DNA from 3 places in the Streptomyces yatensis genome. Region 1 is predicted to be linked to each of the others. Evidence: riboswitches for the same ligand, from Rfam matches in the RefSeq annotation. Region 1 holds a riboswitch; each other region holds the start of a gene.

Region 1 (5,685 bases):
ACGAGGTCAAGCCGCGCGGCTCCGGGAAGCCGCCGCCCACCTTGGTGGCGAGGACGATGTCGGAGCGGTTGCGCCGGGAGGCGAACCAGTTGCCGAGGACGGTCTCGGACTCACCGCCCTCGTTGCCCGGCACCCATGCGGAGTAGACATCGGCGGTGTCGATGAAATTGCCGCCCGCCGCGACAAAGGCGTCGAGCACCCGGAAGGACTCGGCCTCGTCGGCGGTCCAGCCGAAGACGTTCCCGCCGAGGGAGAACGGGAAGACGGACAGGTCACCGATCTTCTGTGTGTTGTCAGCCATACGTTTCTACAACGAGTGGCCGGGCGGGGTTGTTCCTGGGGGTCTGCCTTTGGGGTGTTCCTGAGGGCGTCGTTCCTCGGGGGGCCTCGGAGGTGTTCCTGAGGGGGCCGTTACCTCGGAGGTGTTCCTGAGGGGGCCGTTCCTCGAAGGTGTTTCTGAGGGGCGGCCCCGTCGGGACCTGAACCGGCGGCCCTGGCGTCAAGGGGGGAGAGAGCGCCAGAGCCGCCGGAGTATCAGGGGTTGATCATGGGTTGATCAGGGGTTCATCCCGTGCTGGCGCAGCCAGGGCATCGGGTCGATCGGCGAGCCGCCGCCCGGCCGGACCTCGAGGTGGAGGTGCGGGCCGGTCACATTGCCGGTGGCGCCGACGCGGCCGATGACGTCGCCCGCCGTCACCTTGCCCGAGGTGACGACCATCGAGGACAGGTGGCAGTACCAGATCTCGGTGCCGTCGCTGAGGGTCAGCACGATGCGATAGCCGTACGAACCGGCCCAGCCCGCCTGGGTGATGGTGCCGCCGTGCACCGCCTTGGCCGGGGTGCCGGTCGGGGCGGCGAAGTCCTGGCCGGTGTGGTCGGCCGACCAGATGTCGCCCGCCTGGCCGAAGCTCGCGGTCAGGGTGTACGAGCCGACGGGGAGGGTGTACGCGGCGGCGAGCCTGGCCTGGCGCTCGGCCGCGGCCTTCTTCTCGGCCGCCTCCTTGGCCCGCTGCTCGGCGGCCTTCTTCTCCGCCTCGGCCTTGGCCTTGCGCTGGGCGGCCACCTCCGCGGCCTGGTCGGATGCCTTCTCCGCGGCCGCCTTCGCCGCGGCGGTGCGGCTGTCCTCGTCCGCCGCGTTCTGCTGGTTCTCGGCCTGCTGGAGGATGCGGGCGCGGAGCGCCTCGCCCGCGTCGGTGGTGCCGCGCTGCTCGTCCTCGCTGGTCAGGCCTGCCTGGGAGAGCGGGGCGGCGGCCGTCTGCGGGCCGCCGCTGTCGTCCGACGCCCAGGAGCCGATGCCGGGCAGGTCCTTGGCGGCGGGCAGGCTGGCCTTGACCTCATCGGCGACATGGCCGAGATCCGGCATGGAAATGGGCGGCTTGGGACGGTCCTTGGCGCTGGCCATACCGCCCGCACCGACCGCCGCGATCACGCCGACCCCCAGGACGGCGCCGCTGCGCGCCATGGTCCCGCCGCGCTGCTTGGCCACGCGGTGCCGGCCGCGTACGGGAGCGATGGACTCCTCGGTGGGGTTCCACTCCTCCCAGGGCTCGGTCTCGAATCCGGCACCCGGGCCCTGGAACGCGTCCCCATCCGCGTCCGCGAACCGATCGTCGGGGGCGAAGTGGCCGTCCCCGGAACTCATCCCGGCGCCGGCGTCAAAGCCGGGGCCGTAGGCGGTGGCGGTCCCCAAACCGCCTCCCCGTGTGCGATACGGGGCCTCGTCCAGGGCAGACCTGTTGGACGCCACGGAGGCGCACTCCTTTCCTTCCTTCTCGCCTACCGGGTTAGCTGACGGGTTCGGAGCAGGAAGGTCTCCTACGGGTCAGGTTCGACCCGATTCACCCCAAGGTGTTGGTTCCCCGGTTCCCTTGGTGCTGCTGGTGGTGCGGTACTGCCGGTGTGCGTACGGGATTCGGCGACGGCGCACGGTGCCGCCCTTGCGACGGTTGTGACGACCGCGCTGCGTTATCGAACGTTAATAGAGAGCGCGATGTGATTCCAAGCTGTTCTGAGGAATCCGCGCACCTTTGGCATGAACTTAGCGCTCAAGAGGGGACAGATGGGGGCGAGTCGGCACACTGGTCAAAGGTTCCCAAAAACGCGTGCGGGCCGATCGTGCAGCAATTGTTATGCGGAGGGAGCTCGGTCGACTACGCACGGTATGGGCCCGGACGGCTACGCACGGTGGGAGGCATCGCCGTCCCCCGTAGGGCCGGTGCGGTGCGCATCACCGTCGTCGCGCCCGTTCCCCCGGCCGTTCCCGCGGGCCGGGGTGCGGCGGACCGCCAGCAGCGCCATGTCGTCCGACGTCCCGCCGTCCGTATGGCGCTCGACATCGGCCACCAGCGCGTCCAGCAGCTCCTGCGGATCGGCGAAGCGGCGGCCGCGCAGCTGCTTCGCCGGGTCGTAGAACTCGCCGTTGCGGTCCCGGGCCTCCGTCACCCCGTCCGTGAACAGCAGCAGCGTCTCCCCCTCCTCGAACCCCAGCTCCATCACCCGGTCCGGCCACCCGGCCAACTCCCCCATCCCCACCGGCAGCGCCGCCGCCTCCGGCTCCAGGGCGCGCACCGCGCCGTCCTCCTCCAGGAGCAGCGGCGCCGGATGGCCGCGGTTGAGCAGCCGCAGGGTGGAGGCGCCGCGCGGAATTTCGGCCACCACCGCCGTCGTGAACCCCTCGAACACCTCCAGGTCGGCCCGCCGGGCGCCCTCCCGCTGCAGCGCCCGCTCCAGCCGGCCCACGAGCGCCTCCAGGGTCGTCTCCTGCTCCGCCGCCTCCCGGAAGCAGCCCAGCAGGATCGCCACGACCTCCACGGCCCCCAGCCCCTTGCCGCGTACGTCGCCGACGATCAGCCGTACGCCGTGCGGGGTGTCCTGGACCGCGTACAGGTCACCGCCGATCGCCGCGTACTTCTCCGCCGGTACGTAGCGCGCGGCGATCTCGAGCCCGGCGAGACGGGCGGGCGGCGCGGGCAGGACGGCGCGCTGGGCCGCCTCCGCGACGCCGCGCGCCGAGGCGAGCCGGTGGTAGCTGCGGCGTACGACCCGGTTGATCGCCACCGCCAGCACGGTCACGGTGGCGACCGTGACGATCTCGGTGGCCGCCTGGGTCGGGTCCGTCACACCGTGCAACTCCGCCAGCAGACAGGTCGTGAGGACGGCGATGACGGCCATGAGGATGGTCTGGCGCAGCGGTAAGAGCGCCGCGGCGACCAGAGGGGCGGCGGCGAAGAAGGGCGAGGCGGTGTAGCCGGACGGGGTGGCCAGGTCGAAGCTGATGCCGCCGAGGATGAGGAGGGCGGGAACCCAGCGGGCCACTCGGCGGCCCGGCAGCCCTTGGTGAGCGTCCTCGGCCGGGACGGGCCCCGCGGTGGGGCCGGTGAGCCCGTCGGCGGAGGCACCACCGGTCGCGGCGCCGGTGTCGATGAGCGTGCGCAGACGGGTGCGGCGGCGGTGGGTGTGCGGGCGGCTCAGCCGGGGCCAGGCCGTACGCCACTGAGTACGGGCGCCCGTACGAGCCCTGCTCCCTCGCACCCGCACCGGCTTCTCTCGCTTCCCTGGTCCGCGTCCCGCCGTCGTCACGGCGTCGCCGTCGTCACGGCGTCGCCGCCGCGACTCTCGCCGCCTTATCCACCTTCTCCGTCTTCGTCGCCTTCGTCGCCTTCGCCACTTCGTCACCAGGCTTCCGGCTGACGGGCTGCCAGGCGAATCGATGTCGGCCAAGCGGGTGCCGGACGGGCGCCGTGAGCGGGCCCGGCTCCCGCGCGTACGCCGCGGGCAGGCGGCGGGCACGTGGAAGGGCGCACACGGGCACCGGAGGGCGTCACACGGGCACTAAGCGGGCACGCGGCCGGCACCCGGCGGGCACCCCGCGGCGCGTCAGAGGCTGTGGGCGCGTCAGGGCCACGAGAGCGTCAGAGGTGACGCGGCGGGCGCGCTGCCGGCCCGTCAGAGGCCACGACGGCATCAGCGGCTACGCGAGCGTCAGCGGCTACGGGCACACCAGGCATCAGGCACCAGAGTCGCGGGTGCATCAGGAGTTACGGATGCGCCAGGGGTGGCAGATGAGCCAGAGCTTACGGATGCGTCAGAGGCACCGATACGACGCCAGAGGCACCGATGCGACGTCAGAGGTCGACGCCCAGCGCGCGGGCGTGGCGGTCCGCCGCGAGCTCCGCCGAGACCTCGTCGAGGTAGACCTCGCACACCAGCCGTCCGTCCCGGGTGAGGTTGTGCTCCAGCTCCCATAGCACGACCTCGTCCCCTCCGGCGAGCAGGAAGGCGTGCTCGTAGAACCGGCACCAGGTCGCGTCGGGACCGCCGGAGCGACGCCGGGGCTTGGGCGCGAGGGCGATGTCATGGGCGAACGCGGTCGTCAGCAGCCGCTCGGTCTCCTCGCCCGGGCGGTCGGGGTTCTCCGCGCGGCGCAGGACTCGACGGGCATGGTCGGCCGAATTGTCGGCCACATACGCACGGGAACTCTCCAGGGGCTCGGCCGTGTGCAGTAGTTGGTCCGGCAGCCACAGCGGTAACCCGTCGAGCTCCTCCCAGCGGGCGCCGCCGAGGCGATCATGGACCCGGCGCTCGGCCAGCGTCAGGGCGTCCTCGTCCGCGTAGAGCTCGTACAGCGGACGATCGCCCTCGCCGGTGTTGTGCTCCAGTTCCCACAGCAGCAGGCTGCTGCCGTCGGGGAGCAGGAAGACATGCCGGTAGGTGCTGTAGCCGAGCTGGCCGCACCGCTCATTGCACTGCCGGCAGGACCGCAGCTCGGACTGGTGCATCAGGGCGCTCCGCGCCTGGGCCAGCACCGCCTCGCCGATCTCGAAGCCGTTCTGCGCACGGGCGAGCAGCCCGTCCATCAGCTCGGCCGGGGTCCCGTCCGCTCGTGAGTGCCCCATGTCTCTCCTCCCGCCTCCCGGCGTTGATTCGCCGCGCCCCCCGGGCGACCACCTCGCGCACTTAGCGTAGCGGCGTGAACACGCGCCGCGCTGCGGTTCCGCGAAGCTGTCGGTGTGACTGTGCCTCACTCACTCCTGCGTCGTAGGGCCTGGATGTATCACTCGTCCGACCGGTCGAACAAGTACGCCCGCGGGGCAGGGTGGGTCGGTCGGCCACCGTGAGGCCGTCTTGCGGCCGCCACCGCGCCATCGGGGCTCCACCGCCCCGATGGCGTCCGGACGTTGCGCGCCCGGGGCCCGCTCCCGTGCCGTGGCCCCACCTCTGCCGGGCAGCCGCCTCCCCCCCATTCACGTAAAAGGGATTCAGGCGCCTGATGGGCCAAATGGTCCTTGCATTGGTCCCCCTTAGCGGGATTCCCGGAGAACACGCGCCGGAAGAGCCGCACTATGCCGGACGGGTGAAGCTGACTGGCAGCCCGAAGCCTTAACTGATGAGCTTCGTTGTGTCATGCGTCCGTGAATTCGCGGAGCAACCCAGACGGAGGAATTAAGTGAACATCGGCAAGAAGGCAATTCTCCTGACCGCGGCCGCCGGCGCTCTGGTCATCGGTGGCGCGGGCGGCGCCCTGGCCAACAACAACGACGACTTCATCCTGCAGCTGAACAGCTGTGACACGGTCACCGGCCCGACCACCAACACCGCTGCCGCCGCTCCCACCGGCGACATCGAGATCGGTTCGGACTGCGTGAACTTCACCAACACCAGCGGTTCGGTCGTCCAGGCCAACGA
Region 2 (5,685 bases), 1.7 Mb from region 1:
GAGGACGACGTCGGTGCGCGGATCGTCGTACCAGTACTGGAGGAGGTCGTTGCCCGAGACGTCGGCGCGGTTCCCGGCGGATACGAAGGTCGATATCCCCGCGATCCCGGCGAGGCTCGCCAGCCCGGCGCCGCGCCGGTGCAGCCCGGACAGCAGCGCGATGCCGATCGCCCCGGACTGGGTGAACAGGCCCAGCCGGCCGGGGTTGGGCAGCTGCGGGGACAGCGAGGCGTTCAGCCGGACGCCCTCGGCGGTGTTGCTGATGCCGAAGGCGTTGGGGCCGATGACGCGCATGCCGTAGGACCGGGCCTGGCGGACGAGGTCGCGCTGCCGGTCGCGGCCCTCGCTCCCGCTCTCGGCGTATCCGGCGGAGAGCACGACGAGGCCCTGGACGCCGTGTTCGCCGCATTCGGCCACGACGGCGGGCACCCGCTCGGCGGGGACGGCGACGACGGCCAGGTCCACGGGCTCCTCTATGGCGCGCAGCGAGCGGTGGGCCGGGACGCCCTCGGGCGCGAGATGCGCCATGTCGTCGGGGAAGGCGTGGTTGACGGCGTGGACGCGCCCCGTGAAGCCGCCGTCCAGGAGGTTGCGCAGCACGGTGCGGCCGACGCCGCCGGGCGTGCGGCTGGTGCCGATGACGGCGACGGAGCCGGGCGCGAGCAGCCGCTGGACGGAGCGGGCCTCGGCCCGCTGCTCGCGGGCGCGCATGACGGCCAGGGAGCGGTCGGTGGGTTCGAGGTCGAATTCGAGGCGGACGACGCCGTCCTCGAAGCTGCGCTTCTGGGTGTAGCCCGCGTCCGTGAACACCTTGATCATCTTGGTGTTGGCGGGCAGCACCTCGGCGGCGAACCGGCGGATGTCCCGCTCGCGCGCGACCGCGGCGATGTGTTCGAGGAGCGCGGAGGCCACTCCGCGGCCCTGGTGGGCGTCCTGGACGAGGAAGGCGACCTCGGCCTCGTCGGCGGGGGCCGCGGCCGGCATCCCCCGTCCGTCGATGCGGTCGTAGCGCACGGTGGCGATGAACTCATCCCCCACGATGGCCGCCAGGCCCACCCGGTCGACGTAGTCGTGGTGGGTGAAGCGGTGGACGTCGCGGTCGGACAGGCGGGGGTAGGGCGCGAAGAAGCGGTAGTACTTCGACTCGTCCGACACCCGTTCGTAGAAGCTGACCAGCCGCTGGGCGTCATCAGGGGTGATGGGACGGATCTGGGCCGTGCCGCCGTCCCGGAGCACCACATCGGCTTCCCAGTGGGTCGGGTAGGCGTGATGGTCCGACGGGCTCCGCATGGGGCCCAGGGTACGGGCCCACCCGGTCCGGATGGTGGACACCCTTGCGTCGGGGCCGAGTGTCGGGGGAAGGTCCGTATCGGGCCAGTCCGGGCATGCCCGGGCTCACTCGGACATCGACCGGGTGAATCCGGACACCGTATGATTTTGGTCTAGACAACAGCACCCGTCACACCTGAAGGGCAACACCATGGCTGAGCGCCGCGTCACCATCGGCTGGGCCGAGGGCCTGCACGCCCGCCCTGCGTCGATCTTCGTCCGGGCGGCCACCGCCGCCGGCGTCCCCATCACGATCGCCAAGGGCGACGGCACCCCGGTCAACGCCGCCTCCATGCTGGCCGTGCTGGGCCTGGGCGCCCAGGGCGGCGAGGAGGTCGTCCTCGCCTCCGACGCGGACGATGCCGAGGTCGCGCTCGACCGGCTGGCGAAGCTGGTGGCGGAGGGCCTCGAGGAGCTTCCCGAGACCGTCTGATCCACCGCCCGATTCACCGGTGATTCCTGAGTGATTCCCGTGTGATTCAAGGGTTCGGCACGGCGGGGCCGCGGTGACCATTACGGCCACCGCGGCCCCGCTGTTTTTCCGTTTCCATCCGGACTCGGCGGACCGGGAACCGGGCGCCGCGAAACAAACGCGGAGAATTCCCGAGCCTTGTCTACGGGATCGCTGTTAATTCCGGCCGCTCGCCGTGTTTACGGAATGTTTCGAAGCCCTCACCGGGATGGGGCGGCGCGACCGGTATTCCGCCAGCGCGCGCTCGGTGTGCGCGGCGGCGAGCGCCCGCGCCCGGTCGGCGTCGCCGCGCGCCACCGCGTCCACCAGCGCACCGTGCTCCGCCCAGGTCTCCACGGCCCGCGCGGCCGGGTCGGGGGCCGGGTCGGGGCGCCGGACGCCCCCGGGCGGTGCGGGCTGCGGCGCGGGGGCGGCCGCGTACACCCACGCGGTCTTGCGGCGGAGCTGGACGAGCATCGCGGCCAGGCTCGGGCTGCCGGACGCCTGGGCGAGCGTCTCGTGGAACCAGTCACCCAGCGGCCGCAGCTCGCCGAGACGGCCGTGCCCGGCCCGCTCCCGGCCGAGCCGGACCAGCCCGCGCAGTACCTTCAGATGGGCCTCGGTGCGGCGCTGTGCGGCCCGCGCGGCGCCCAGCGGCTCCAGCAGCGCCCGGATGTCCAGCAGATCGGCCGCCTCGCGCTCGGAGGGCTGGGCGACGCAGGCCCCCGCGTGCCGCCGGGTCGTCACGAAGCCCTCGGACTCCAGGGTGCGCAGGGCCTCGCGGACCGGCACCCGCGAGACGCCGTAACGCCGGGCGAGAAGTTCCTCGGTGAGCCGGCTGCCGGGCCGATAGGTGCCGGAGACGATGTCGTCGCGAATCGCCGTGCACACCGCATGCGCCGAAATCCGGCGACCGCCCTGGACCGCGGTCGTATCCCCGCTCACTTCCGGTCCCACATTGTCGAACCTCCGCCTTAATGCCCGCGAAACGCATCCATGGAACGCGCGTTGAACGACTCTATTCCCATCGGACGTCTTTTCCGATGGCGGAGTGCATTTCATGGATATTTTTTGGCCGGCGGGCGGCGGCACGCCGAAGGCCCCGTCCGGTGGACGGGGCCTTCTCGGAAGTCTCGCGGGACCGCGGGTGTGCGCCCAGCCTCGCGGGGTCAGACGTTGACGCCGTGCGAGCGCAGATACGCCAGGGGGTCGATGTCCGAGCCGTAGTCCGGGCTGGTGCGGGCCTCGAAGTGCAGATGCGGCCCGGTGACGTTGCCGGTGGCGCCCGACAGGCCGATCTGCTGGCCGGGGGTGACCTTCTGACCGACCGAGACGCTGATCGACGACAGGTGGCCGTACTGGGTGTAGGTGCCGTCGTTCATCTTGATGACGACGTTGTTGCCGTAGGAGCCGCCCCAGCCCGCCTCGACGATCTCGCCCATGCCCACGGAGTGCACCGAGGTGCCGGAGGAGGCGTGGAAGTCGATGCCGGTGTGGCTGCCGGAGGACCACAGTCCGCTGGCTGCGTGGTAGCCGGTGGAGACGTAGGAGCCGCTGATCGGCGTCTCGAAGGTGTTGAGCCGCTTGCGCTCGGCCTCGCGCGCCGCGCGCTCCTTGGCCTCGCGCTCGGCCTTGGCCTTCTTCGCCGCGGCCTCCGCCTTTCTGGCGGCCTCCTGGCGGGCGATCGCCTCCGCCTTGGCCTTGGCGGCGGCCTGCTCGGCGGCGGTCTCCTGGGCCTGCGCCTGGTCCTCGATGTGGTCCGCGATCCCGTCGCCGATCACGATCGCCTGGGTCAGACCGGTCTGCCGGGGACTGGGGGCCGTGTCGGCCGCGAACGCCTGTCCGGTGAGCCCGGCGACCACACCCGAGGCGACGGTGGTGATGCCCACGACGTTCGCGCCGGTGCGGACGTTGACCTTGGTGGTGCGGCGGTGTTTCCCGGTGGCAGTGCGGGTGGACGCCATGCTGAGGCGCACTCCTTTCCTTCCTTCTCGCCTACCGGGTTAGCTGACGGGTTCGGAGCAGGAAGGTCTCCTACGGACTCCTCCCCCGGCCGGGGAAGGGGCCCGATTCACCCCTGGGGACGTGTGGGTCCCCGGCTCCCCTGGCTCGCGCCGTACGGGGACTCGGCGATGACTGTCCGTGCCGCGGGTGCGGCGGGTTGCTGGCGAACAGCCGGACTGACGCTAAACGGGCCCGCTTTCGATCACCAAACGGTTCCGGTTTTTTGTTGCTCTCCCCACAAACCAAACAAGCTGTCACTCCCGCAAATCGGGCATGAAGGAAGGACCCCGACACCCTTACGGGGCCAGGGTCCTTCCGTTGTGAGCCCGTTGACCGGACCGCCTGCCGGATCGTCAGCGGACCCGGATCGTCAGCGGACCGGATCGTCAGTGAGCCCGCCTGGTCGTCGGCTCCTCGGCCGGATCCGGCCAATCGGCCAACTCCGGGCGGTTCAGCCGGAGATGACGCGCACCTCGCCGATGCCCAGCGCCCGGACCGGCTCCTCGATCGCCGAGGCGTCCCCGACCAGCACCGTGACCAGCCGGTCCGCCGGGAAGGCGCTCACCACCGCGGCGGTCGCCTCCACCGTGCCGGTCTCCGCGAGGCGGGCGTACAACTGCGCCTGGAAATCGTCCGGAAGATGCTGCTCGACCTGGTCGGCGAGAGTGCCCGCGACGGCCGCCGCCGTCTCGTACTTCAGCGGGGCGACGCCCACCAGGTTCTGCACCGCGACATCGCGCTCCTCGTCGGTGAGCCCCTCCTCCTTCAGCGTGCGCAGCACCTTCCAGAGGTCCTCCAGCGCGGGCCCGGTGACTTCGGTGGCCACCGAGCCGCTGATCGCCAGCATGGCGGCGCCCGCGGAGCCGCCCGAGGGCGCAGGGGGCGCGGAGCGCAGCACCTGGCCGAAGGCGCGCACCCCGTAGGTGTAGCCCTTCTCCTCGCGCAGCACACGGTCGAGGCGGGAGGTGAGGGTGCCACCGAGGCAGTACGTGCCGAGCACCTGCGCGGGCCAGATCCGGTCATGGCGGTCGGCGCCGACGCGCCCGATGAGCAGCTGGGTCTGCACCGCGCCCGGCCGGTCGACGATCACCACACGGCCGAGGTCGTCCGCGACGATCGGGGGAACCGCGCGCGGCGCGCCCGCCCCGCCCGTCCAGGCGCCCAGGGTGTCGGCGAGCGCCCCGTCGAGGTCGACCCCGGTGAGGTCGCCCACGATCACGGCGGTGGCCGTGGAGGGGCGGACATGCGCCTCGTAGAAGGCCCGCACGGCCGCGGCGTCGATGCCCTCGATGGTCTCCTGGGTGCCCTGGCGCGGCCGGGACATCCGCGACTCGGCCGGGAAGAGGGCCGCGGAGAGGGCCATCGAGGCGCGGCGGGCCGGATTGGCCAGCTCGTGGGGGATCTCGTCCAGCCGGTTGCGCACCAGCCGCTCGACCTCGCCGTCCGGGAAGGCGGGGGCGCGCAGGGCGTCGGCCAGCAGACCGAGCGCCTTGGGCAGCCGGGAGACCGGGACCTCCAGGGAGACGCGGACGCCGGGGTGGTCGGCATGCGCGTCCAGCGTGGCGCCGCAGCGCTCGAGCTCGGCGGCGAACTCCTCGGCGTCGTGCTTGTCGGTGCCCTCCGACAGGGCGCGCGCCATGATCGTGGCGACGCCTTCGAGCCCGGCCGGCTCGGCGTCCAGCGGCGCCTCCAGATTGATCTCGACGGCGACGACCTGCTGGCCGGGGCGGTGGCAGCGCAGCACGGTCAGGCCGTTGGCCAGCTCACCGCGCTCGGGGGCCGGGAACGCCCACGGCTTGGGCGCGCCGCCCTTGGGCTGCGGGTGGAAGGTCATGGTCGCGGTGACGGCGTCGCTCACTGGGCCGCCTCCCCTTCTGCGTCGGTCTCGGCGGTGTCGGCTG
Region 3 (5,685 bases), 1.1 Mb from region 1:
TGTGTCTTACGCGCCCTTGGCTCGCCTGGCAAGCGCGGTGATCGTATCACCGGTATCACTGGGCCCCGTGCATGTGCCCCAGTCCCATTCGTTCACCTGACGTCGTTTCAGCCACACCGCCAGTTCACCGCGTTGACCGACGTCAGGGCATGTCCCGGGGGTTCGTATCGGGGCGGCGCGGGCAACCGCCGAACGGCGGTCGCAGCCATCAGATATCCGGGCATTCGACCCGCGCTGTGCGTGGGTGGTGAAGGGTGTGTGGAGATGAATGGGGAATTCCGCCGGACATTCATCCCGGTCATTACTCTCTTATTCTCTTTGTTCTGCTTATTCACTTATTTCTCGTGTTGCCCGTTACTTCCGACAGGCCGGAGGGGGTGACGGGTCGCGGGTATCGTCGGGGCGTGTCGGAACAGCCCCGTGACAGCTCCGCTCCCACCCTCTTCACCTGGGAGTTCGCCACCGATCCCTACCCGGCGTACGCCTGGCTACGCGAGCACGCCCCGGTGTACCGGACCACGCTGCCCAGTGGTGTCGACGCCTGGCTGGTGACCCGTTACGCCGATGCCCGGAAGGCGCTGGCCGATCCCCGGCTCTCCAAGAACCCCCAGCGGCACAGCGCGGCGGCCCACGCAAAGGGCAAGGTGGGCATTCCCGGCGAACAACGTGCCGATCTGATGACACATCTGCTCAATATCGACCCTCCCGACCACACCCGGCTGCGGCGGCTGGTCTCCACGGCGTTCACCCCGCGCCGGGTGGCCGCGTTCGCCCCTCGGGTGCAGACCCTCACCGATCAGCTCATCGACGCCTTCGAGGAGAGGGGAGAGGCGGACCTCATCCATGAGTTCGCCTTCCCTCTCCCTATTTATGCGATCTGCGATCTGCTCGGGGTGCCGCGCGAGGACCAGGACGACTTCCGGGACTGGGCCGGCGCGATGATCCGGCACGGCGGAGGCCCGCGCGGCGGAGTGGCCCGCGCCGTGAAGCGGATCCGCGCGTATCTGGGCGAGCTGATCCACCGCAAGCGCCTGGAGCTCGTGGAGCGGAGGGAAGAAGAGGACGGGGAGGATCTGATCTCGGGGCTGATCCGGGCCGGCGACCACGGGGAGCACCTCACCGAGAACGAGGCCGCGGCCATGGCCTTCATCCTCTTGTTCGCCGGCTTCGAGACCACCGTCAATCTCATCGGCAACGGCGTCTACGCACTCCTGCGCCATCCGGAGCAGCGTGCCGTCATGCAGCGGGCCCTGGAGGAAGGGGACGAGCGGCTGCTGGCCGCCGGGGTCGAGGAGCTGCTGCGCTACGACGGTCCCGTGGAGATCGCCACCTGGCGGTTCGCCACCGAGCCGCTCACCCTCGCGGGGCAGCGCATCGCCGAGGGGGAGCCGGTGCTGGTGGTGCTCGCCGCGGCCGACCGGGACCCCGAGCGGTTCGCGGAGCCCGATGTGCTCGACCTCACCCGCCGCGACAACCAGCACCTCGGCTACGGCCACGGCATCCACTACTGCCTCGGCGCCCCGCTGGCTCGGCTGGAGGCGCAGACCGCGATCGCCACCCTGCTGCGGCGCCTGCCCGGGCTGCGGCTCGCGGCGGATCCGGAGGATCTGCGGTGGCGCGGCGGGCTCATCATGCGCGGGCTGCGCACGCTCCCGGTGACCTGGAATTCCGCGGACCACTGAGGCGTCCAAGCCCCTTTCGTACGGACATTGGTGACGAATGATCAGCCGTGTGACCTCGGCGTGACCTGGGATACATCGGCTTGTGATGATCGAGTGCCCTCGCTATGTTCACCGGCAACCGAGTTCGCCATAGAGAGGGCAATCGCATGCGTTCCGGTAATGGTCGACACCGTCGCCCCCGTCAGGCTCCGGCCATCATCGTCGCGGCGGGGGTCACGGGAGCGAGCATCGCCCTGCCCCTCTTCGGGGCCTCGGGCGCCCAGGCCGCCGACACCGCCACCTGGGACCAGGTCGCCGAGTGCGAGAGCGGCGGTATGTGGAGCGCCAACGAGGGCAACGGCTTCTACGGCGGGCTGCAGCTGACCCTCGACATGTGGAAGGACTACGGCGGCACGGAGTACGCCCCGCGCCCCGACCTGGCCAGCCGTTCCCAGCAGATATCCGTCGCCCAGTCGATCCTCGGCGACCGCGGCCCCGACGCCTGGCCGAGCTGTGCGCTGGGCGCCGGGCTCACCGACGGCTCCGGCGCCCCCGATGTGAACCCCGGCGGCACGGCCACCCCCGACCAGGGGACCGGCCGGGGCGAGGCGGGGGACCGGGGCCGGGACGGCTCCTCCTCGCCGGAGGCGGACCGTTCGGGTACGTCCGACGGCACCGGTGAGCCGGATTCGTCCGGATCGACCGAGGAGCCGGAGGTCCCCCACACCTCCAAGTCCCCCGACGGGCTGGACGGCTCGGCATCGGGCACCCGGACGCCGGGGGGTTCGGCCTCGGACGACCCGGCATCGGACGGCTCGAACGGCTCGGGCGACTCGGCGTCGGACGGCTCGAAGGGGTCCTCGGCGGATCCCTCCGCCGACCCCTCGCCCTCCGGCCGCCACCGCGGCTCCCCGGACGCCGGGGAGCGGGCCGATGACGGCGGCGCGGCGGACGGCCAGCCCTCCGGCCGCCACGCTTCGCGGGGCGCCGCGGACCGCGACCAGAGCCCCGCGGGCGACGATTACACTGTTCGCCCCGGTGACAATCTGTCAGGGATCGCCGAGGACCGGAATGTGGCCCGAGGTTGGGAAGGGCTCTACGAGAGCAACGAGGAGCTCATCGGAATCGACCCCGACCTGATCATCCCTGGTCAGCGACTTGACCTCTCCATCAGGGAGCAGTGATTCGGGGGGAATTGCCCGATCTGGTTCCGGTGAGACATACATCTCGTCACAATTTCCGGGCCACACCTCCTGTCCGATCTCTCCTCACCCGGCCCTACCTGCGCCGATGTGGGCCGGGTGAGATCAATTACAGCCCCATTCGCTGCCCTTGGGGTGTTTGAACGTTCTCGGGAGGTGTGTTTAACGTCTTTCCGCTCGCCACCGCGAGCACCGTCGATCGTCACGCCGAATCCTGCCGGCGGTCGGGGGGAATCCGACGCGTCAGCGCCGAAGGCAGGAGCGGGGGACCCAAGGTAGGTGCCGAGTGGCCTGTGGACACGGGCTCGTCGGCTAGGGGTGAAGCCGGGCGCGATCACATCGCGACCGGCCGGGCAACTCACGTCCGAACCCGACAGCTCACCTCGTAGGCGTCGGTGAGGAAACGAACCAACGATGCTGAAGTCCAACGGGAAGCACCGCCGTCCCTCCAAGGCCACCCGTATCGCCGCGCTCACCGGTCTCGCCGGTGCCGCCGTGGCCGCGCCCCTCATCGGGGCGACCTCCGCCTCCGCGGCCACCAGCTCCCAGTGGGACCAGGTCGCGCAGTGCGAGGCCGGTGGCAACTGGTCGATCAACACCGGCAACGGCTACTACGGCGGCCTGCAGTTCTCGAGCTCCACCTGGGCCGCGTACGGCGGCACCGCCTACGCCCCCACCGCGGACAAGGCCAGCAAGAGCCAGCAGATCCAGATCGCCGAGAAGGTCCTCGGCAGCCAGGGCAAGGGCGCCTGGCCGGTCTGCGGCAAGGGTCTGACCTCCGGCGGCAGCCCGTCCGCGCCCTCCGCGCCCTCCGCGCCCTCCGCGCCCTCCGGTTCGCAGGACCAGCCGTCGGCCTCCACCAAGTCGGCGCCGGCCGCCCAGCCTGCCCAGCCGAAGGCGCAGCCGCACTCCGCGCCCGAGCGCGCCACGCGTGAGCAGCCCCGTGGCCCGATCAAGAAGGGTGACGGCGAGTACAAGGTCAAGTCCGGCGACACCCTCGGCTCGATCGCCAAGGAGCACCACGTCAAGGGCGGCTGGAAGAAGCTCTTCAAGCTGAACGACGACATCGTGGAGAAGGCCGACCTGATCTACCCGGGCCAGAAGCTCCACCTCGGCTGAGCCGGGTGAGCACCTGAGAGCCGAGCCCCGGTCGGGCGTGCCGCCCCTATGGCGCGCCCCGCCGGGGCTCCCCCATGACCGGATTCATCAGAAATCTGGATATGTGATTCGGAATCTGGCTTTTTGTGTCACGCCCCTGTCTCGTGGGGCGGGCGAACGCGGGGTGCAGCCCTCCGGGCCCGTTAGGCTCGTGCTGCTACCGCAGACCCATACGAAGGAGAACCTCGTGCCGTCCATCGACGTCGTCGTAGCTCGCGAGATCCTCGACTCGCGAGGCAACCCCACGGTCGAGGTCGAGGTCGGCCTCGACGACGGCAGCACCGGCCGTGCCGCCGTTCCGTCCGGCGCCTCCACCGGCGCCTTCGAGGCCCTCGAACTCCGTGACGGCGACAAGAACCGCTACAACGGCAAGGGCGTGGAGAAGGCCGTCCTCGCCGTCATCGAGCAGATCGGCCCCGAGCTGGTCGGCTACGACGCCACCGAGCAGCGCCTGATCGACCAGGCGATGTTCGACCTGGACGCCACCCCGGACAAGTCCTCGCTCGGTGCCAACGCCATCCTCGGCGTCTCCCTCGCGGTCGCGCACGCCGCCTCCGAGGCGTCCGACCTCCCGCTCTTCCGTTACCTCGGCGGGCCGAACGCGCATCTGCTGCCGGTCCCGATGATGAACATCCTCAACGGCGGGTCGCACGCCGACTCCAATGTGGACATCCAGGAGTTCATGATCGCGCCGATCGGCGCGGAGTCCTTCTCCGAGGCCGTGCGCTGGGGCGCCGAGGTCTACCACACCCTGAAGTCCGTGCTGAAGGAGCGCGGCCTGTCCACCGGCCTCGGCGACGAGGGCGGCTTCGCGCCGAACCTCGGCTCCAACCGTGAGGCCCTCGACCTGATCCTCGAGGCGATCAAGAAGGCCGGCTACCAGCCGGGCCAGGACATCGCGCTCGCGCTGGACGTCGCCGCCTCCGAGTTCTACAAGGACGGGTCGTACGAGTTCGAGGGCAAGTCCCGCACCGCCGCCGAGATGACCTCGTACTACGCCGAGCTGGTCGCCGCGTACCCGCTGGTCTCCATCGAGGACCCGCTGAACGAGGAGGACTGGGACGGCTGGAAGACCATCACCGAGCAGCTCGGCGACAAGGTCCAGCTGGTCGGCGACGACCTCTTCGTCACCAACCCCGAGCGGCTCTCCCGCGGTATCGAGAACGACACCGCGAACGCCCTGCTGGTCAAGGTCAACCAGATCGGCTCGCTGACCGAGACCCTGGACGCCGTCGAGCTGGCCCAGCGCAGCGGCTACAAGTGCATGATGTCGCACCGCTCCGGTGAGACCGAGGACGTCACCATCGCCGACCTGGCCGTCGCCACCAACTGCGGCCAGATCAAGACCGGCGCCCCGGCCCGCTCCGAGCGGGTGGCCAAGTACAACCAGCTGCTGCGCATCGAGGAGATCCTCGACGACGCCGCGGTCTACGCGGGCCGCTCGGCCTTCCCGCGCTTCAAGGGCTGACCCGCGTACGTCCTCAAGTAGCAGACACGTCTGACACCCGTCCCCGGCCGCGGTCCCGTACCGTGACCGGGGACGGCGTTACGCGTCACTCAAGCGAAGTCATCATCGGGGAGGCGACGTGCCGGCGGATCGCGAACGGTTCTCCACCGCGACCAGGCTCAAGGCGCTCGGCGAACATGCCGCCGCCCGGGTCTAC

The links. A riboswitch is a leader RNA that binds a small molecule or an ion and turns the genes downstream of it on or off. The one in region 1 is predicted to bind cyclic di-AMP.
Region 2: linked by a shared signal. The riboswitch ahead of J8403_RS12865 (M23 family metallopeptidase) and the one ahead of J8403_RS20380 (M23 family metallopeptidase) in region 1 are both predicted to bind cyclic di-AMP.
Region 3: linked by a shared signal. The riboswitch ahead of J8403_RS25405 (LysM peptidoglycan-binding domain-containing protein) and the one ahead of J8403_RS20380 (M23 family metallopeptidase) in region 1 are both predicted to bind cyclic di-AMP.

What each region holds. Positions count from the first base shown of each region.
Region 1 covers NZ_CP072941.1:4,910,484-4,916,168, forward strand. The annotation lists gene J8403_RS20375 (aldo/keto reductase) at 1-301, opposite strand, end outside; gene J8403_RS20380 (M23 family metallopeptidase) at 557-1,747, opposite strand; cyclic di-AMP (ydaO/yuaA leader) riboswitch at 1,759-1,893, opposite strand; gene J8403_RS20385 (PP2C family protein-serine/threonine phosphatase) at 2,176-3,537, opposite strand; gene J8403_RS20390 (DUF6227 family protein) at 4,125-4,895, opposite strand; gene J8403_RS20395 (hypothetical protein) at 5,447-5,685, shown strand, end outside.
Region 2 covers NZ_CP072941.1:3,195,183-3,200,867, forward strand. The annotation lists gene J8403_RS12850 (bifunctional acetate--CoA ligase family protein/GNAT family N-acetyltransferase) at 1-1,290, opposite strand, end outside; gene J8403_RS12855 (HPr family phosphocarrier protein) at 1,481-1,762, shown strand; gene J8403_RS12860 (GntR family transcriptional regulator) at 1,958-2,725, opposite strand; gene J8403_RS12865 (M23 family metallopeptidase) at 2,950-3,744, opposite strand; cyclic di-AMP (ydaO/yuaA leader) riboswitch at 3,759-3,922, opposite strand; gene J8403_RS12870 (M16 family metallopeptidase) at 4,236-5,618, opposite strand; gene J8403_RS12875 (M16 family metallopeptidase) at 5,639-5,685, opposite strand, start outside.
Region 3 covers NZ_CP072941.1:6,031,159-6,036,843, forward strand. The annotation lists gene J8403_RS25395 (cytochrome P450 family protein) at 405-1,682, shown strand; gene J8403_RS25400 (LysM peptidoglycan-binding domain-containing protein) at 1,829-2,845, shown strand; cyclic di-AMP (ydaO/yuaA leader) riboswitch at 3,101-3,270, shown strand; gene J8403_RS25405 (LysM peptidoglycan-binding domain-containing protein) at 3,278-3,982, shown strand; gene eno (phosphopyruvate hydratase) at 4,209-5,489, shown strand; gene J8403_RS25415 (FtsB family cell division protein) at 5,608-5,685, shown strand, end outside.